4 regions of the Streptomyces sp. NPDC044033 genome follow, and region 1 is predicted to be linked to each of the others. Evidence: riboswitches for the same ligand, from Rfam matches in the RefSeq annotation. Region 1 holds a riboswitch; each other region holds the start of a gene.

Evidence for each region. Region 1 has a riboswitch for cyclic di-AMP ahead of AC07AB_RS04135 (M23 family metallopeptidase). Riboswitches for the same ligand answer to the same signal wherever they lie in the genome.
Region 2: it holds a riboswitch for cyclic di-AMP, as region 1 does, so the genes downstream of both, AC07AB_RS22100 (transglycosylase family protein) here and AC07AB_RS04135 (M23 family metallopeptidase) in region 1, are expected to answer to the same signal.
Region 3: it holds a riboswitch for cyclic di-AMP, as region 1 does, so the genes downstream of both, AC07AB_RS39405 (C40 family peptidase) here and AC07AB_RS04135 (M23 family metallopeptidase) in region 1, are expected to answer to the same signal.
Region 4: it holds a riboswitch for cyclic di-AMP, as region 1 does, so the genes downstream of both, AC07AB_RS13920 (M23 family metallopeptidase) here and AC07AB_RS04135 (M23 family metallopeptidase) in region 1, are expected to answer to the same signal.

The regions. Positions count from the first base shown of each region.
Region 1 covers NZ_JBWKFF010000001.1:911,576-916,653, forward strand. The annotation lists gene AC07AB_RS04125 (DEAD/DEAH box helicase) at 1-1,228, shown strand, start outside; gene AC07AB_RS04130 (PP2C family protein-serine/threonine phosphatase) at 1,648-2,832, shown strand; cyclic di-AMP (ydaO/yuaA leader) riboswitch at 3,110-3,255, shown strand; gene AC07AB_RS04135 (M23 family metallopeptidase) at 3,268-4,593, shown strand; gene AC07AB_RS04140 (aldo/keto reductase) at 4,705-5,078, shown strand, end outside.
Region 2 covers NZ_JBWKFF010000012.1:156,652-161,729, reverse strand. The annotation lists gene AC07AB_RS22110 (cytochrome P450 family protein) at 1-898, shown strand, start outside; gene AC07AB_RS22105 (LysM peptidoglycan-binding domain-containing protein) at 1,078-2,055, shown strand; cyclic di-AMP (ydaO/yuaA leader) riboswitch at 2,350-2,494, shown strand; gene AC07AB_RS22100 (transglycosylase family protein) at 2,497-3,228, shown strand; gene eno (phosphopyruvate hydratase) at 3,739-5,019, shown strand.
Region 3 covers NZ_JBWKFF010000044.1:16,343-21,420, forward strand. The annotation lists gene pcrA (DNA helicase PcrA) at 1-1,777, opposite strand, end outside; cyclic di-AMP (ydaO/yuaA leader) riboswitch at 2,009-2,187, shown strand; gene AC07AB_RS39405 (C40 family peptidase) at 2,196-3,404, shown strand; gene AC07AB_RS39410 (hypothetical protein) at 3,617-3,970, opposite strand; gene AC07AB_RS39415 (C40 family peptidase) at 4,372-5,078, shown strand, end outside.
Region 4 covers NZ_JBWKFF010000006.1:202,806-207,883, forward strand. The annotation lists gene AC07AB_RS13910 (HPr family phosphocarrier protein) at 207-488, shown strand; gene AC07AB_RS13915 (GntR family transcriptional regulator) at 829-1,548, opposite strand; gene AC07AB_RS13920 (M23 family metallopeptidase) at 1,772-2,578, opposite strand; cyclic di-AMP (ydaO/yuaA leader) riboswitch at 2,592-2,746, opposite strand; gene AC07AB_RS13925 (M16 family metallopeptidase) at 3,021-4,403, opposite strand; gene AC07AB_RS13930 (M16 family metallopeptidase) at 4,427-5,078, opposite strand, start outside.

The sequences.
Region 1 (5,078 bases):
GGCCGAGTCCAAGCGCCCGCTGGTGCTCGTACTCGTCCCCACCCGCGAGCTCGCGCAGCAGGTCACGGACGCGCTCACGCCGTACGCCACCGCCGTCAACCTGCGGCTGACCACGGTGGTCGGCGGCATGTCGATCGGCCGGCAGGCGAACAGCCTCGCGCGCGGCGCCGAGGTCCTGATCGCCACGCCCGGCCGCCTCGCGGACCTCATCCAGCGCGGTGACTGCGCGCTCGGCGACGTATCCATCACGGTCCTCGACGAGGCCGACCAGATGGCCGACATGGGCTTCCTGCCGCAGGTCACCCGGCTCCTCGACCAGGTGCAGCCGGAGGGCCAGCGGATGCTGTTCTCCGCGACGCTGGACCGCAACGTCGACCGGCTCGTACGCCGCTTCCTGAACGACCCGGTGACACACTCCGTCGACGCGTCCGTCGGCGCGGTCTCCACCATGGAGCACCACCTGCTGCACGTCTCGGACGACGACAAGCGCGACGCCGTGACCCGGATCGCCGCCCGCGAGGGCCGCGTGATCATGTTCGTGGACACCAAGCGCGGCGCCGACCGGCTGGTCAAGCGGCTGCTGGCGAGCGGCGTACGGGCCGCCGCGCTGCACGGCGGCAAGAGCCAGCCGCAGCGCAACCGCACGCTGGACCAGTTCCGTACCGAGCAGGTCACGGCGCTCATCGCGACCAACGTCGCGGCCCGCGGCATCCACATCGACGGCCTCGACCTCGTCGTGAACGTGGACCCGCCCGTCGACCACAAGGACTACCTGCACCGCGGCGGCCGCACGGCGCGCGCCGGCGAGTCCGGCACCGTCGTCACGCTCGTACTGCCGGAGCAGCGGCGTGAGATGACCCGGATGATGGTCACGGCGAAGATCACCCCGCAGGTCGTGAAGGTGGGCCCGGAGGACGCCGAGCTGGCGCGCATCACGGGCGCCCGCGTCCCCAGCGGCGTCCCGGTCGTCATCACTCCGCCGGCCCCGGCGCAGCCCCAGGGCAAGCCGAAGTCGCGGACGTCCCGGCCGGGTACGGGCTCCGGCTCGGGTTCCGGCACCGGCACCGGCGGTCGCAGCCGGGGCAGCCGGGGCGGTCGCGGCCGTACGTACCAGAGCTCGGGCTCGGGCGCGGCCGGCGGCAGTGGACGGAGCGGCGGCGGGCGCGGCGGCAGCGGCGGCGGCAACGGCGGCTCCGGGCGCGGCCGGGGACGGACTCCGGCGGCCTGACGCTTGGCGCTTGAGGCATGGTGCCTGACGCGTGTCACCTGGCATCTGCACCTGCACGCTTGGCGCCTGGCGCTGTTGTGACGCCCTGGGCCCTGGGCACCCCGGATCGGGGTGTCCAGGGCCCGGTCCGTTTCGGGGCGGGGCGCCCGGCGCGCGGCTCGCCGCTTGGGCCGGGGCGCGCGGCCTCCGGCGCGCGCGGCTCTCCTGACTCGTACGCCCGTTCCGATGGCTCGCGCGCTCCCCGTCTCACCACCCTCACCAGCGCCTACGCCCGTGCCGCGCCCCGATCCGCCGTCGACGGCCCCGTTTGACGGGGCGGGTGGCGGTCACCCGATTGGACGAACAGCGGTCGCCGGGACCGGCGTCGACCGGAAGCCTGGGAGGGGCGCCGCGCGGGACGGACCGGTCAGGAGAGAACGGTGGGGAAGCGAGGCCCCGGAGGCCGGGCACGCAGGGGCACGCCCGCACGAGCGCCCGCGCACGGCCTCTCGCGCCGCGGCGCGATCGCGAACCGCCTGGCGCGCTGGGCGCCCGCCGTGCTCATCGTCGGCGGCGTCCTCTTCGACCTCCTGACCCCGCCGAAGTACACCGGGGCCCCCTTCCTCTCGGCCGCTCCGCTGGTCGCGGCCCCGCTCTTCGGGCGGCGCGGCACGGTCGTCACCGCCGTCGCGGCCGTCGCCGCCGCGGCCGGGACCAACGCGTACCACCGTGCGGTGAACTCGTTCGAGTCCGCGACCAAGGTCGCCACGGTCCTGACCGTCGCCGTGCTCGCGCTCGGCATCAACCGCATCGTGCGCCGCAGCGACCAGCAGTTGCGGTCCGCGCGCGGCATCGCGGAGGCGGCCCAGCGGGCCGTGCTGCCGACGCCCCCGGCCCGTATCGGCGAGGGGCTGCGCGTCGCGGCGCGCTATGTGGCGGCGCAGGCGGACGCCCGTATCGGCGGCGATCTGTACGCGGTGCAGGACACCCCGCACGGCGTACGCGTCATCGTCGGCGACGTCCGGGGCAAGGGCCTGGAGGCGGTCGAGGCGGTCGCCGTCGTGATCGGCGCGTTCCGGGAGGCGGCGGAGCAGGAGGCGACCCTCGAAGGGCTCGCGGCCCGCCTGGAGCGGGCGTTGCAGCGGGAGGGGGTGCGCCGGGAGGGGCTGGACCAGTTCGAGGGGTTCACCACGGCCGTACTGGCGGAGGTGGAGGTGGCGGCGTCGGGCGGCGCGGTGCTGCGCATCGTGAACCGCGGCCATCCGCCGCCGCTGCTGCTGTACGCGGACGGCAAGGCCGTGGAGACGTCACCGGAGGTGCCGGCGCTGCCGCTGGGCATGGGCGACCTGGGCGTATGGCCGGACCGGGTGGAGGCGTGGGACTTCCCGGCGGGGACGACGCTGCTGCTGTTCACGGACGGGGTCACGGAGGCCAGGGACGAGCGGGGCGACTTCTACGACCCGCAAGCGCGGCTGAGCGGGCGGCTGTTCGACGGCCCGGACCTGCTGCTGGAGGCGCTCTCCGCGGACGTCGCGCGGCATACGGGCGGGGGGACGTCGGACGACATGGCGTTGCTGGCGATCCGGCGTTGCGGGCGGCGGCCGGCAGGCGAGCACGGTGCGTAGTGGATCTTGATCCCTGCGCATAACGACTGCTGCACGATCGCCGCTGAGGGGTTTCGGCCCGCGCGCCGACTCGACCGCTTTCGCCGACGCGTGTCCATAAAGTCCTCACCAAAGCCTGTGCGGATTACGGGCAACAGCTTGGTATCCGGGTCTCGCTTCTATTAACGTTCGATAACGCAGCGCGGTCGTCACAACCGTCGCAAGAGGCGGCACCGTGCGCCTTCGCCGAATCCCGCAGGCACCAGCAACACCGGCAACACCGTGCGCACCAGCACCATCGGCAACACCGGCGACACGAGGCACCAGGGAACCGGGGAACCACCAACCTTGGGGTGAGTCGGGCGCCTTCGCGAGAAGGGGCCCGTAGGAGACCTTCCTGCTCCGAACCCGTCAGCTAACCCGGTAGGCGAGAAGGAAGGAAAGGAGTGCGCCCCCGTGGCGTCCAACAAGCCTGCCCTCGACGAGCCGACGTATGACCCGTCGTACGCCCCTCCGTATGAGTCCTCGTATGAGCCGTCGTATGAACCTGCCCTCGGCACCTCACTCGGGGCTTCGCCGGGCGCTCCCGGCGGTGCGGAACCCACCTCCGGCCCCGAGACCGGTCTGAGCCCCGGCACTGACCTCGCCACGGATTTCGCCGCGGGTGCCGCCGCGGATTTCGACGCGGACGTAGCCGCGGATTTCGAAGCAGACCCCAACGAGGGCTGGTCGGGCGAGCGGGGGGCGGAGCTGTGGGAGGAGTGGAACCCCACCGAGGACTCCGTGGGCCCGGTCCGCGGCAAGCACCGGGTCGGCAAGCAGCGCGGCGGCACGATGGCCCGTAGCGGAGCGGTGCTCGGCGTCGGCGTCATCGCGGCGGTCGGAGCGGGCGGCATGGCCAGCGCCGAGGACCGTCCGGCGCCCCCGATATCCATGCCCGACCTGGCGCACCTGGCCGACCAGATCAGCGAGTTGCCGGGGAAGCTGCCGGCGGCGAAGGACCTGCCGGGTATCGGCTCACTCGTGGCGGACGACTCCGCCCCGGCCGCCGCGGAGGCCCCCGGCGCGGACCAGCCGCTGTCCGGGCTCGGCCTCTCCGCCGAGGACGCGGCGAACGGCACCGCCAACGCGGGCGAGGCGCTCCGCGCCCGCATCCTCCAGCAGGCCGAGCACCAGCAGTCCCTCGCCGACACCGAGGCGCGCGAGGCCGCCGCCCGGGACGCGGCGGCCAAGGCCGCCGACGAGGCGGCGAAGCGGAAGGCGGAGGCGGCGGCCGAGGAGAAGGCCAAGGAGAAGGCCGAGAAGGCGGCGGCCGAGCGGAAAGCGGCGGAGACGGCGGAGGCCGCCCACAAGAAGGCGGAGGGGGAGCGGCAGGCGAAGCTCGCCACCGCGTACGCGCTGCCCGTCGGCTCGTACACGCTCACCGCCGGATTCGGCCAGTCGGGCGACATGTGGTCGGCCAACCACACCGGGCAGGACTTCGCGGCGCCGACGGGTACGCCGATCAAGGCGGTGCACGGCGGCACGATCACCCAGGCCGGCTGGGCGGGCTCGTACGGCTACCGCACGGTGCTCACCCTGGACGACGGCACTGAGCTGTGGTTCTGCCACCAGTCGTCGATCGCCGTGAACTCCGGCACGGTGCGGACGGGCGATGTCATCGGCCGGGTCGGCGCGACCGGCAATGCCACCGGCCCGCATCTGCACCTGGAGGTGCGGCCGGGCGGGGGCGCGCCCGTGGACCCGATGACATGGCTGCGGGGGCACGGGATGAAGCCGTAACGCCACAAGGGTGTTGGGACGCTTGAGGCCACTGTGGCCACAGTGGCCAAAACGGGACGGATGAATCCATCCATGCCGTTAACGCGCCTGTGCAAGGCGTTAAATGGGCGCATGGCTGAGAAGCGCAAGAAGATCGGGAATCTGTCCGTCCACCCGCTCTGCCTCGGCGGCAACGTCTTCGGCTGGACAGCCGACGAGGCGGAGTCCTTCGCCGTACTGGACGCCTATACGGAGGCGGGCGGCAACTTCATCGACACCGCCGATGTCTACTCCGCGTGGGTCCCCGGAAACTCGGGCGGCGAGTCCGAGACCGTCCTGGGCAACTGGTTCGCCGCGCGCGGCAACCGCGAGGACGTCGTCCTCGCCACCAAGGTCGGCGCGGGCGTCCCGGAGCCCCGGGGCCTGGCGGCCAACGCCATCAAGGCAGGCGTCGAGGAGTCCCTGCGCCGCCTGCGCACCGACTACATCGACCTTTACTACACGCA
Region 2 (5,078 bases), on a different contig from region 1:
CGCGGAGTTCGCGCCCCGCGTGCAGGAGCTGACGGACCACCTCATCGACGGCTTCTGCGAGAAGGGGACGGCGGACCTCATCCACGAGTTCGCCTTTCCGCTCCCCATCTACGCGATCTGCGACCTGCTGGGCGTGCCCCGCGAGGACCAGGACGACTTCCGCGACTGGGTGGGCATGATGATCCGGCACGGCGGCGGGCCGCGCGGCGGGGTGGCCCGTTCCGTCAAGAAGATGCGTACGTATCTGGCGGAGCTGATCCACCGTAAGCGTTCGGATCTCGGCGACGACCTGATCTCGGGCCTGATCCGGGCCTCCGACCACGGTGAGCACCTCAGCGAGAACGAGGCCGCCGCGATGGCGTTCATCCTGCTCTTCGCCGGGTTCGAGACCACCGTCAACCTCATCGGCAACGGTACGTACGCGCTGCTGCGCAACCCCGGTCAGCGCGAGCGGCTCCAGCGGGCCCTGGAGGCGGGTGACGAGAGCCTGCTCGCCACCGGTGTCGAGGAACTGCTGCGCTACGACGGCCCGGTGGAGCTGGCGACCTGGCGGTTCGCCACCGAGCCCATGACCCTGGGCGGGCAGCGGATCGCCACGGGCGAACCGGTACTCGTCGTACTGGCTGCCGCGGACCGTGACCCGGAGCGGTTCGCCGACCCGGACACCCTCGATCTCTCGCGCAGTGACAATCAGCACCTCGGATACGGGCACGGCGTCCACTACTGCGTGGGCGCGCCGCTCGCCAGGCTGGAGGGCCGGGCGGCCCTCGCGACCCTGCTGCGCCGCCTGCCCGACCTGCGCCTCGCGGCGGACCCGGAGGAGTTGCGATGGCGCGGCGGACTCATCATGCGCGGACTGCGCACGCTGCCCGTGGAGTTCACGCCCCACCAGAAGTGACGAAGCGTCAATCGGCGTGACCTCCGCGTGACCTCGGCTACATCGGCTTGTGACTCCTTGGGTGCGTCGCTATCTTCAACCGACAACTCAGCTGCCACACGAGAGGCAACCGCATGCGTACCGGGAACGGTCGACACCGTCGCCCCCGTCAGGTCCCCGCCATCGTCGTAGCAGCGGGGGTGACGGGCGCCGGAATCGCCATGCCGCTGCTCGCGGCCACCGGCGCGAACGCCGCGGACGCCGCGACCTGGGACCGCGTCGCCCAGTGCGAGAGCGGCGGGACATGGAGCGCCAACGCCGGGAACGACTTCTACGGCGGGCTCCAGCTGTCGCAGTCGACGTGGAATCTGTACGGGGGCACGACGTACGCGCCGAGCCCCGACCTGGCCAGCCGGGCCCAGCAGATAGCCGTGGCCCAGAAGATCCTGGAGGACCAGGGCACCAAGCCGTGGTCGGGGTGCGCGGTCAGCTCCGGCCTTACGCGCGGCGGCGCGTCGCCGGGCGTGGACCCGGGCAGCGGTCAGGCGCCGTCCTCCTCGGAGCCCAGTTCCCACTCGCCCGCGCCGTCCCATACCTCTACCTCCGAGCCGTCCAAGAGACCCTCGGACGACGGCAAGGACTCGGACGACGGCAAGGGCTCGGGCAAGGCCGACCCGGGCAAGACCGACCCGAGCGCCACACCCGGCGAGAAGGGCTCCGGCGCGGCGGACTCGGACGGCTCCGGCCCGACCGAGATCCCCGAGCCCGGCGGGAAGCCCTCTCAGGAGCCCTCCAGCACCCCTTCCAAGGCCCCTGAGCCCTCCACCGACCCCACGCCCTCCACGACGGGGACGCCGACGCCCAGCGAGGGCCGGCACCGCGGCGGCTCCGATGGGGGGCAGAGCGGAAGCAAGGGGGACGAAGGCGCGAGCTCCGCGCACGACGACACCGGGCGGAGCGGCGGCGGGCGGCACGCGTCGCGCGGCGGGGAGTCGTCCCGTACGTCCCAACAGGCCCTCCGCGACTACACGGTGCAGTCGGGAGACAGTCTCTCGGTGATCGCGGAGAAGCACTCCGTCTCCGGCGGGTGGAATGCCCTCTACGAACGCAACCACGGCACCGTGGGAAGCGATCCAGATCTTATTTTCCCTGGTCAGAAGCTTGACCTCGGAAAATGAGAGCGACGGCACGGGCGGTATGTCCGTTCCGGGGGAAAGTGAGACATGGGTCTCGTTGACAGTCACGCGTTTCTCGTCTGCCCGATCTTTCCCTACCGTCTCTCACCTGCGGAAATGCGATGTTTCTGTGGGTAAGTAGAGGCAACTGCCGCCAGGAGGGGGGGTTTGAACCCTCCTGGGCAGTGTGTTTAACGTCGTCACCGCTCGCCACCGTGAGCACCACGATCGCCACGCCGAATCCTGCCGGCGGTCGGGGGAATCGTCGCGCAAGCGCCGTAGGCAGGAGCGGGGGAACCAGGTAGGCCGCCGGAACGGCCCGTCGACACCGACGGGGACCGGGACGGCTAGGGGTGAAGCCCCGTGTGCTCCGGCACGCGAGGCCGGGCAGCTCACAGCCCGAACCCGACAGCTCACCTCGTAGGCGTCGGTGAGGAAACCAACATGCTTATCTCCAAGGGCAAGCACCGCCGTCCGTCCAAGGCCGTCCGTGTCGCCACGCTCGCCGGTGTCGCCGGTGCCGCGGTCGCCGTCCCGCTGATGGGCGCCACCTCCGCCTCCGCCGCCTCCGTCCACACCTGGGACCAGGTCGCGCAGTGCGAGTCCGGTGGTAACTGGTCGATCAACACCGGCAACAGCTACTACGGCGGCCTGCAGTTCAGTAACTCCAGCTGGGCCGCCGCGGGTGGCACCCAGTACGCCCCGCGCGCCGACCTGGCCACCAAGGGCCAGCAGATCGCCACCGCCGAGAAGCTGCTCGCCATGCAGGGCCCGGGCGCCTGGTCCTGCGCCGGCGCCGGCAACCTGACCTCCGGTGGTCCCTCCGCCGGCGTCGACACCGGCTCCAGCAGCCGCAGCACGCAGCACGCGGACCGCAGCGAGCGCCAGGCCGCGCCGAAGCAGCAGGCCCCGAAGCAGGCCGCGCCGAAGCAGCAGGCTCCGAAGCAGCAGGCCCCCAAGCAGGCCGCGCCGAAGCCCGCCGCCCCGCAGCCCGCCGCCCCGAAGTCCATCCAGAAGGGCGACGGCGAGTACAAGGTCAAGTCCGGCGACACCCTCGGCAAGATCGCCAAGGAGCACGGCGTCAAGGGCGGCTGGGAGAAGCTGTACAACCTGAACAAGGGCATCGTCTCCGACGCCAACCTGATCTACCCGGGTCAGCAGCTCCACCTGGGCTGATCCGTCTCCCCGGGACGGCTTCACCGCCGTCCCAGTCTCTCCGCTCATGAGAGACCGCCCCGCTCCGGCGCGCCATCCCCCCGATTGCGCCGTAGCGGGGCACTCGCATATCCGGGGCGGGTAACCGGGGCGGGGGCGCTACCGGGCCCCACCGCCCCCGCGAGGGGCGCACCGGCCCGCCCCTGCCGCGGGGCCACCTCTCAGGCCCTCTCGGGTCACCTTGGGCATCCTCAGGCCACCTCAGCCCTCTCGGACCGCCTCAAGCCACCTCGGGTGAGGGCCCGCCGTTCTCGGGCGAGGACTCCCGGCGCGCTTCCCCGCACCCCCCCACCCCCGCCGCGTCCAGTGCCCGCCCCCGTTCCCCGTCCGGCGAACATCATCACCATTCATCCTCTGATCTGGCTCTTTAGCCCATTTTTCCGTTCGGAGACAGGGCTGCGCGCGGGCGGATGCCCCCCGGCCCGTTAGGCTCGGGGTGCAGAAACCAGTCACCCCATGAAGGAGACATTCGTGCCGTCCATCGACGTCGTCGTAGCTCGCGAGATCCTCGACTCGCGAGGCAACCCCACGGTCGAGGTCGAGGTCGGCCTCGACGACGGCTCCACGGGCCGTGCCGCCGTGCCGTCCGGCGCCTCCACCGGTGCCTTCGAGGCGCTGGAGCTGCGTGACGGCGACCGCAACCGTTACCAGGGCAAGGGCGTCGAGAAGGCCGTCCTCGCCGTCATCGAGCAGATCGGCCCGGAGCTCGTCGGCTACGACGCCACCGAGCAGCGCCTGATCGACCAGGCGATGTTCGACCTGGACGCCACCGCCGACAAGTCCTCGCTCGGCGCCAACGCCATCCTCGGCGTCTCCCTCGCCGTCGCGCACGCCGCCTCCGAGGCGTCCGACCTGCCGCTCTTCCGCTACCTCGGCGGCCCGAACGCGCACCTGCTGCCGGTCCCGATGATGAACATCCTCAACGGCGGCTCGCACGCCGACTCCAACGTGGACATCCAGGAGTTCATGATCGCGCCGATCGGCGCGGAGTCCTTCTCCGAGGCGCTGCGCTGGGGCGCGGAGGTCTACCACACGCTCAAGGGCGTGCTGAAGGAGCGCGGCCTGTCCACCGGCCTCGGCGACGAGGGCGGCTTCGCCCCGAACCTGGGCTCGAACCGCGAGGCGCTCGACCTCATCGTGGAGGCCATCAAGCAGGCCGGTTACGCGCCCGGCCAGGACATCGCGCTCGCGCTCGACGTCGCCGCCTCCGAGTTCTACAAGGACGGCGTCTACGCCTTCGAGGGCCAGGACCGCTCCGCCGCGCAGATGACGGAGTACTACGAGGAGCTCGTCGCCTCGTACCCGCTGGTCTCCATCGAGGACCCGCTGTACGAGGACGACTGGGCGGGCTGGAAGGTCCTCACCGACAAGCTGGGCGAGAAGGTCCAGATCGTCGGCGACGACCTGTTCGTCACCAACCCGGAGCGCCTCGGCCGCGGCATCGAGGAGGGCGCCGCCAACGCCCTGCTGGTCAAGGTCAACCAGATCGGTTCGCTGACCGAGACCCTCGACGCCGTCGAGCTGGCCCAGCGCAACGGCTTCAAGTGCATGATGTCCCACCGCTCCGGCGAGACCGAGGACGTCACCATCGCCGACCTGGCCGTCGCCACCAACTGCGGCCAGATCAAGACCGGTGCCCCGGCCCGCTCCGAGCGCGTCGCCAAGTACAACCAGCTGCTGCGCATCGAGGAGATCCTCGACGACGCGGCGGTCTACGCCGGCCGCTCCGCGTTCCCGCGCTTCAAGGGCTGACACACCCGCCCATGAGCTCATGGGCCCGGGCCAATGGAACCCGGGCCCATAGAACGGAC
Region 3 (5,078 bases), on a different contig from region 1:
CCAGTTCCTGGAGGTTCTCGATGCGGGTCTCGTCCTGCGGGTCGGTGGACGCCTGGAGCTCGGCGAGGTAGCCCGTACGCTCCAGGACCGCTTCCAGTACGGTCGCGGGCCCGGCCCCGGACTCGACGACCGTGCGCAGCTCCTCCATGAGGACGTTGAAGCGCTTGACGGCGTTGGCGGAGCGGGCCGCCATGCCGTACGCCTCCTCGACGCGCCGCAGGGCCTGCGGGAAGGAGATCTTCTCGCGCAGCGACAGCGCGTCGATCATCGCCTCGGCGCGGTCGCCGATGCCGCGCTTGGGGACGTTGAGGATGCGGCGCAGCGGGACGGTGTCCTCGGGGTTGGCGAGGACGCGCAGGTAGGCGAGGACGTCGCGGACCTCCTTGCGCTCGTAGAAGCGCACGCCGCCGACGACCTTGTAGGGCAGCCCGACCCGGATGAGGATTTCCTCGAAGACACGGGACTGGGCGTTGGTGCGGTAGAAGATGGCGACGTCGCCGGCTTTGGCGTCACCCGCGTCGGTGAGCCGGTCGATCTCGTCGGCGACGAACTGGGCCTCGTCGTGCTCGGTGTCGGCGACGTAGCCGGTGATGGTGGCTCCGGCCCCGGCCTCGGTCCACAGGTTCTTGGGGCGGCGGTTCTCGTTGCGCTCGATGACGGCGTTGGCGGCGCTGAGGATGGTCTGGGTGGAGCGGTAGTTCTGCTCCAGCAGGATCGTCGTCGCGTCCGGGTAGTCCTCCTCGAACTGGAGGATGTTGCGGATGGTGGCGCCCCGGAACGCGTAGATCGACTGGTCGGCGTCGCCCACGACGCACACCTCGGCGGCGGGGACCTCTTCCGTGCCGGTCCCCACCAGCTCGCGCACGAGCGTGTACTGCGCGTGGTTGGTGTCCTGGTACTCGTCGACCAGCACGTGCCGGAAGCGGCGCCGGTAGTGGTCGGCGACGTCCGGGAACGCCTGGAGCAGGTGGACCGTCGTCATGATGATGTCGTCGAAGTCGAGGGCGTTCGCCTCGCGCAGCCGCGCCTGGTACATCGCGTACGCCTCGGCGAGCATCTTCTCGAAGCCGTCGGCAGCCTGACCGGCGAACTCCTCCTCGTCGATCAGCTCGTTCTTCAGGTTCGAGACCTTGGCGCTGAAGGACTTGGGCGGGAAGCGCTTCGGATCGAGGTCCAGGTCCCGGCAGACCAGCGCCATCAGCCGCTTCGAGTCGGCGGCGTCGTAGATCGAGAAGGATGAGGTGAAGCCGAGCTTCTTCGACTCGCGGCGCAGGATCCGCACACAGGCGCTGTGGAAGGTCAGCACCCACATCGCGTTGGCCCGGGGGCCCACGAGGTCGCCGACGCGCTCCTTCATCTCGCCCGCGGCCTTGTTGGTGAAGGTGATCGCGAGGATCTGGCCGGGGTGCACGCCCCGCGCGCCCAGCAGATGCGCGATCCGGTGCGTCAGCACGCGCGTCTTGCCGGAGCCGGCGCCGGCGACGATCAGCAGCGGCCCGCCGCTGTGCACCACCGCGGCGCGCTGCTCCTCGTTGAGCCCCTCCAGCAGCGCGGAGGGGTCGATGACGGGCCGCGGCGCGCCGTCCCGGTAGTACGCGTCGCGCGCCCCGGAGCCCTGCCCCGCGCCCGGGCCGGCCCGCTGTACGGGCGCGTCGAAGGCGCCCCCGAAGAGATCGTCCGGCACCGGCTCGGGTGCGGAGTCCTCGGGCGGCGGCGGGGTCTCCTCGCCCGAAGGTTCGAGGTCCGCCAGGAAGCTGTCGTCAAAGAGGCTGCTCATCGCCCACCGAGTCTAGGCCGCCCCACTGACACCCGGCCCCGGGTCGGGGAAGTACGGGCGGAAAGTCGCCGCCGAGGGGCGGGGACCGGCGGGAACGGCCGCGCGCGCGGCGAAAGGCTAAAGTCACGGAACGGTTCCGGCATATCGAACATCAGCCTTCACAGCGGCCCCGCACGTTGGCTACGGTGCTCGCTCAGGCAGCCCGTTTCCCCGCCGACGCCCCGTCTGCACGGGCCGCCAACGCCGAGTCCGGCCGCGCCGCGAGGCGCCCGGAGCCGGGGACCCACACGCAACACCGGGGTGAATCGGTCCATACGCGTGCATACCGCGCCCGTACGGACCGTAGGGCATAAACCTTCCCTTCCGCCCGAACCCGACAGCTAACCCGGTAGGCGGTCCACGGAAGGAGTCGCCTCCCTTGGCGTCGCACCGCAAGCCTCGCAGGTCCGGGTACGGGCTGCTCGACACGCCCGCCCGCCGCCGCACCGCCGTCGGCCTCACGACGGCGGCGCTGGCCTCCGTCACCCTGCTCTCCCAGAGCGCCAGCGCCTCCCCCGGCCGCCCCACGGCCCCGAAACCCTCCGTCGAGGACGTCCAGCGCCATGTGGACACCCTGTACCGGCAGGCGGGCACGGCCACGCAGGAGTACAACGCCGCCAAGGAGCGCACGGACGCGCAGAACAGCAAGGCCGACAAGCTGCTCGACGATGTGGCCCGGCGCACCGGGAAGCTCAATGACGCGCGGCGCGCGCTCGGGGCGTACGCGGCGGCGCAGTACCGCGACGTCGGCATGAGCCAGACCGCGAACCTGCTGTTCGCCGCCGACCCGCAGAGCTACTTCGACCAGACGCATCTGATGGACCGGATGACGGGCCGGCAGGAGCGGGCCGTCCAGGAGTTCCGTACGCAGCGGAAGGCGGCGGCCAAGGACCGGGGCGAGGCGGTACGGAGCCTGGCCGCGCTCACCGATTCGCAGAAGCAGCTGAGGGCGAAGAAGGAGACGGTCCAGGGCAAGCTCGGCGAGGCGCGGGAGCTGCTGTCGAAGCTGACGGCCGAGGAGAAGGCGCGCCTGGCCGCGATCGAGAAGAAGAAGGAGGCGGCGGCCAAGAAGAAGGCCGACGAGCTGGCGAAGCGCCAGGCCGAGAAGCGGCACCAGGAGGAGGCCGCACAGGGCGGCAGTGGTGGCAGCGGTGGTGGCGGCAGCGGCAAGGGGCAGGGCTCGAACGAGGGCCACAAGGGAGGCGGCACCGACTCCGGTGCCCCCACCGGGGCGCACTCCGCCAAGGCCGAGAAGGCGATCGCCTTTGCTCGCGCACAGATGGGCAAGCCGTACGTGTGGGGCGCCACCGGACCCAATTCGTACGACTGCTCAGGGCTGACGCAGGCGGCGTGGAAGGCGGCCGGGGTCGACCTGCCGCGCACCACCTGGGACCAGGTGAAGACCGGCACCCGGGTCGCCACGGATGATCTCCAGCCGGGTGACCTGGTCTTCTTCTATGACGACATCAGCCATGTCGGCATGTACATAGGCGACGGAAAGATGATCCACGCGCCGAAGCCGGGGGCGAGCGTGCGGGTGGAGTCGATCTTCTACATGCCGATCTATGGGAGCGTGCGCCCGGCGTAGCGGAGGCCGCTTACGCTCCGGATCCTGGTGCACTTAGGCTCCGGGGCTCGGTCCGCTTACGCTCCGGAGCCCAGCCTGCTCACGCCCCGGAGCACGGTCCGCTCACGCCCCGGGGCTCGATCCGCTCACGCCGCCCCGGGCCTCCGGGTGAGGAGCCTCCGGGTGAGGAGCCCCCGGGTGAGGAGCCCCCGGGCCCCCGGGGCCCGGAGCGCTCACGTCCACAGCAGCGCGATGAAGATGTTGGCGACCGTCAGGGCGCCCACGATGCCGAAGACGGGCGCTTCCACCTTCTCGTCGTCCCGCTTCACATAGACCAGGCCGAGGATCACGACCAGGAACGCCAGTTTGACGCCGATCTTGACGGTGTTGAGCGAGTAGTCCTCGGCCTGGTTGAGGCCGACCAGCGCGACGCCCGTCACCAGCATGGTCAGCGCGCCGTGCAGCATCGCCGGGACCATGCGCGCCTCGCCCTTGCCCATGGCCTTCATCTGGGTGAGAAAGCCGCCGAGCAGGGCCGCGATGCCGATGATGTGCAGGCCGACGACGGCGTGAATCAGTACGTCCATGAGGCCCGACAGTATCCGGGGCCATATCACCCGTCGGCAGTCAGGTCTGCCTCATTCGCCGCTTCGATCAGGGGCGGCCGAAAACTTCCCGTACGAGCGCGAGTGGTCCGATCGCTCGCGGTCACCGTGCGAACGGTTTCATCCAATATCGGTCATCCACGCGCATTCCCGTGACGGTCGGGCCTAGCGTCCTGCCCCAGGTGACCGGCTCCCCACCGTCGCCGCCAGAGCGAGCGGGCCCCGCCAGGGCCCGTACCGCGCTCGAACGGCGACCGTCGGCCACCGCGCCGAGAAATCCCGGCGGCGGCCCGCCCCCTATACGGGCCGCCGCCGGGCCGGCCGCGACGAACCGCGCCAGGACACGCACGACATGAAGGCACCGGAAGGAAGTGACGGCCCCCGTGGCCTCGCACCGAAAGCCCAAACGCCACCGCCCGTACGCGCTCACCGGCAGCACCGCACGCACCGCGGCGACCCTCGCCCTGGCGGGCGCCGCCACCGGCACCGCGCTGGAAGGCACCGGGCACGCCGCGCCCCGGCTCACCACGGCCCAGGTCAAGACCCAGGTGGACCGCTACTACCAGGAGGCGGAAGCGGCCACCGAGCGGTACAACGGCGCGAAGGAGAAAGCGCGCGCCGCGCAGGACTCGCTGGACGCGCTGCGCGACGAGGCCGCCCGCAAGACGGAGGGGCTCAACTCGGCCCGTAACGCGCTGGGGGCGTACGCCGCGGCGCAGTACCGCGACGGCGGCCTGTCTCCCACGATCCGGCTCGCGCTCTCCTCCTCCCCCGGCCAGTACCTGGACCGCGCCTCGCTCGCCGACCACATGGCGGGGCGACAGGCCGCCGCCGTGGACCGCGTCGAACGCGAACTGCTCGGGGTGCGGCAGGTACGGGCCAGCGCCGACGCCCAACTGGCCCGTCTCAAGGACTCCCAGGACGAATTGGGCGTGCACAAACGATCCGTCGAGGGGAAACTGGACGCCGCCAAGCGGCTCCTCGACGGGCTCACGGCCGAGCAGCGCGTGAGCGTGCAGGACGACGCGGGCGGGGATGGGGGTGGAGGCGGGGACACGGGTGCCGTCGCCGCGGCGCTCGCCGGTACGGG
Region 4 (5,078 bases), on a different contig from region 1:
CTCGCGTTCACCGGTGGGTCGGGGCAAGGTGGACGGAGAGCCGGGCGGGCGAGGGAGCACGGCAGGTGAAGGCGGGTGAAGGCGGGCAGGGCGGACCATGCAAGATGGAACAGGGGGCGGCACGGCGCCGGACGTCACCGCAGGAGCGACCGGGGCACCGTGAGAGACTGGTCTAGACAACCAATGACGACTTGAAGGGCAACACCATGGTTGAGCGCCGCGTCACCGTCGGCTGGGCCGAGGGGCTGCACGCCCGCCCCGCGTCGATCTTCGTCCGTGCCGCGACCGCCTCGGGCGTCCCCGTGACGATCGCCAAGGCCGACGGCAACCCGGTCAACGCCGCCTCCATGCTCGCGGTGCTGGGCCTGGGCGCCCAGGGCGGCGAGGAGATCGTTCTCGCCTCCGAGGCCGATGACGCCGAGGCCGCGCTCGACCGTCTGGCGAAGCTGGTCACCGAGGGGCTTGAGGAGCTCCCGGAGACCGTCTGATTCGGGTTCACCGGCGCGGCACGGCCGCGCGACGGGCCGCGGTGACCGATTACGGTCGCCGCGGCTCTTTGGCAGGCGGCGTTCCTGTGCGGGTCCGTTTGGGCAAGGCGGGTCCGTTTGGGCAGGCGGGTCCGTTTGCGCAAGGCGGGCCCCTGCGCACCGGGCCCTTCTGTACGGGCCTGTTCTGCACCGGGCCCTTCTGTACGGATCTGTTCTGCACCGGGCCCTTCTCTACCCAGCATTTCCGTACGGCCCCTTCTGCCGGCATTTCGCCGCGAAACCCGCCGGAACCGGCCCGGGCAGGCGTCGAGAATTCCGCCCGCCCCATACGCGTTCGCCGTCAGGAGCGGACGCTCTTTTCGTTTACGGAATGTTTCGAAGTCCTCACACCGTTCGTGTGCAGCGGGCGGCGCGCCCGGTATTCGGCCAGCACGCGCTCGGCGCGCGCGGCGGCGGCCGCCCGTGCCCGCTCCACGTCGCCCCGGGCAACGGCCTCCACGATCGCGCCGCGCACCTGCCACGCCTCCACGGCCCGCGCGGGCGACTCCGCCGCGTACACCCAGGCGATCTTGCGCCGCAGCTGGGTGAGGAGCGCGGTCAGGCTCGGGCTGCCGCAGGCCCCGGCAAGCGTCTGGTCGAACCATTCTCCCAGCGGCCGCAACTCGGCGGACTGCCCGCGCCGCGCCCTCTCCTGACCGAGCCGCACCAGCCCGCGCAACACCTTCAGATGGGCCTCGGAACGCCGTTGCGCGGCCCGCGCGGCGCCCAGCGGCTCCAGTAGGGCGCGCGCTTCGAGAAGGTCGGCGGCCTCCTCCTCGGTGGGCTGCGCGACACACGCCCCCGCGTGCCGGCGGGTGGTCACGAACCCCTCGGACTCCAGGGTGCGCAGCGCCTCGCGCACGGGCACCCTGGAGACGCCGTAGCGGCTCGCCAGCAGCCCCTCGATGAGGCGGCCGCCGGGCGGGTGGGCGCCGGAGACGATGTCGTCCCGGATCGCCGCGCAGACCGCGTGCGCGGAAATGCCGCGAGGGACGCGGACCGCTTCCGCGTCGCCCTTCACATACGGTCCCGCATTGGTGAACCTCCGCCTTAACCACCGCGAATTACGGCCGATTGACGCCTGTCCGGCGGACTCTATTGCAGGAACGGTCGGTTTCCGACGGCGCCGGTGTCCCGGGGCTATTTTCCGGCCAGCGGCACGCACGCCAAAGTGCCGAACCGCGCATGCCGAAGGCCCCGGCCGGGCGGGCCGGGGCCTTCGGTGCGCGAAGGGGTGCGCGAGGTCAGAGGCCGACGCCGTGCGCGCGCAGGTAGGCGACGGGGTCGATGTCCGAGCCGTACTCGGGGGACGTACGGGCCTCGAAGTGCAGGTGGGGGCCGGTGACGTTGCCGGTGGCGCCCGAGAGGGCTATCTGCTGGCCCGGGGTCACCGTCTGGCCGACGGAGACGCCGATGGAGGAGAGGTGGCCGTACTGCGTGTACGTGCCGTCGTTCATCTTGATGACGATGTTGTTGCCGTACGCGCCGCCCGGGCCGGCCTCGACCACGGTGCCACCGCCCACCGCGTGCACGGAGGTGCCCGTTCCGGCGTGGAAGTCGACGCCGGTGTGGCTGCCGGAGGACCACAGTCCGCTGGACGCCTTGTAGCCGGTGGAGACGTACGAGCCGTCGACCGGCAGGACGAAGGTGTTGAGGCGCTTGCGCTCCTCGTCACGGGCGGCCTTCGCCTTGGCGGCGCGCTCCGCGTCGGCCTTCCGCTTGGCCTCGTCCGCGCGCTTCTTGGCCTCGGCGGCCTTCGCCTTGGCGACGGCCGCGGCCTTGGCCTTGGCGGCCGCCTGTTCGGCGGCGTGCTGCTGGGCCTCGGCCTGGGCGCCGATGTTGTCGGCCATGTCGTTGCTCATGCCGACGACCTGGGTGAGGCCGGTGTCCTCGACCTTGGGGGTGTGGTCGCCGCCGGACGCGAGGGCCGGGGAGGCGAGGCCGGCGACGACGCCGGTCGCGGCCAGGGTCGCGACCCCCGCCGCGTTGGCTCCGACGCGCACGGCGCGGCTCGGACGACGGTGCTTCCCGGTGGCACGGGTGAACGCCATAGGTACGGCTGATCCTTTCCTTCCTTCTCGCCTACCGGGTTAGCTGACGGGTTCGGAGCAGGAAGGTCTCCTACGGATCCCTCCGGGAAGGGGCCCGATTCACCCCAGGGACGTGTGGGTCCCCGGCTCCCCTGGCTCACGCCATTGGGGACTCGGCGATGGTTGCCCGGGGCCGCGGATGCGACTCACATCTGACGGACAACCGCCCTGACGCTAAACGGGGCTTCTTTCAATCGGCAAACAGAACCGGGGTTTTGTGCCCTACGCCACACAGCAGACAGGCAACCTCTCCAATAATCCGGACAAACGGCGGGGCGTGAGGGTCTCGTAGACCCCTCACGCCCCGCTCGCCCCGTTATGGGCCCTCGCCGCCGACCGGCCGCACCGGTCAGCGGTCCTCCGCTCAGCCGGTCAGGCCGTCAGCGGGCCCCCGCTCAGCCGGTCAGCCGGTGACGACCGTCACCTCTCCGATGCCGAGCGCCTTGACCGGCCCCTGGATCTCCGCGGCGTCGCCGACGAGGACCGTGACGAGCCGGTCGGCCGGGAAGGCGCTGACGGCGGCCGCGGTGGCCTCCACCGTGCCGGTCTCCGCCAGGCGCGCGTACAGCTGGGCCTGGAAGTCGTCCGGGAGGTGCTGCTCGACCTGGTCGGCGAGCGTCCCCGCGACGGCCGCGGCCGTCTCGTACCTCAGCGGGGCGACTCCGACGAGGTTCTGCACGGCGACGTCGCGCTCGGCGTCGGTCAGCCCCCCCTCGGCCAGCGTCCGCAGCACGGTCCACAGGTCCGCGAGCGCCGGGCCGGTGGACTCGGTGTCCACCGAGCCGCTGATGGCCAGCAGCGAGGCGCCTGTGGACCCCTGGAGGGACGAGGGCTCCGAGGAGCGCAGCACCTGGGCGTAGGAGCGCACGCCGTAGGTGTAGCCCTTCTCCTCGCGCAGGACGCGGTCCAGGCGCGAGGTGAGGGTGCCGCCGAGGCAGTACGCGCCGAGGACCTGGGCGGGCCAGACGCGGTCGTGCCGGTCGGGGCCGACCCGGCCGAGGAGCAGCTGGGTCTGGACGGCGCCGGGGCGGTCCACGATGACCACCCGGCCGGTGTCGTCGGCGGTGATGGGCGTCACCGGGTACGGCTCGGCGGTGCCGCCGGTCCACGCGCCGAGCGTGTCGGCGAGGGCCTGGGCCAGCTCGACGCCGGTGAAGTCGCCGACGACCACGGCGGTCGCGGTGGCGGGCCGCACGTGGGCCTCGTAGAAGGCCCGTACGGCCGCGGCGTCGATGTTCCGGACGGTCTCCTCGGTGCCCTGGCGGGGCCGCGACATGCGGGCGCCCGCGGGGAAGAGCTGCTTGGAGAGCGCCATGGCGGCCCGGCGGGCCGGGTTGGCGAGCTCGTGCGGGATCTCGTCGAGGCGGTTGCCCACGAGCCGCTCGACCTCGCTGTCCGCGAAGGCCGGTGCGCGCAGGGCGTCGGCGAGCAGGGCGAGCGCCTTGGGCAGCCGGGAGGCCGGGACCTCCAGCGAGACGCGGATGCCCGGGTGGTCGGCGTGCGCGTCGAGGGTGGCGCCGCAGCGCTCCAGCTCGGCGGCGAAGTCCTCGGCGGAGTGCTTGTCGGTGCCCTCGGACAGGGCGCGCGCCATGATCGTGGCGACGCCGTCGAGCCCGGCCGGTTCGGCCTCCAGCGGCGCTTCGAGGTTGACCTCCACGGCGACGACCTGCTGGCCGGGGCGGTGGCAGTGCAGCAGGGTGAGGCCGTTGGGCAGCTGGTCGCGCTCGGGGGCCGGGAAGGCCCACGGAGTGGCGGTGCCGGGCTGCGGCTGCGGGTGGAACTGCATGGTGGTGGTGGCCACGGCGTCGCTCACTGGCCCGCCTCCTGCTCTTCGGCGTTCGCTGCGTTCACGGTGGTCGCGGTGGTCGCGGTGGTCGCGGTGGTCGCGGTGGTCGCGGTGGTCGCGGTGGTCGCGGTGGTTCCGGCGTTCTCGCCGGGTCCGGCGTCCGCCGTGTCCTCGTCGGCCTGCTCGGCCTCCGCGGGCTCGGTCGGCTCGGTCGGCTCGTAGACGAGGACCGCGCGGTTCTCGGGGTGCAGCCGGGCCTTGGCGACGGCCCGCACCTCCTCCGCGGTGATGTCCAGCACCCGCCCGACGGCGGACAGCGCGAGCTGCGGGTCGCCGAACAGCACGGCGAACCGGGCCAGTTCGTCGGCGCGGCCGCTGACCGTGGCGAGCCGGTCCAGCCACTCGCGCTCCAACTGGGCCTGGGCCCGCTCCATCTCCTCCGCGGTCGGTCCCTCGGCCGCGAACCGGGCCAGCTCCTCGTCGACCGCGGACTCGATGTCCGGCACCTCGACCCCGCCGGACGTCTTGACGTCCAGCCAGCCCAGGGAGGGCGCGCCCGCGAGGCGCAGCATGCCGAACCCCGCGGCGACAGCGGTGCGGTCCCGGCGGACCAGGCGGTTGTGAAGCCGGGAGGACTCGCCGCCGCCGAGGACGGTCAGGGCCAGGTCGACGGCG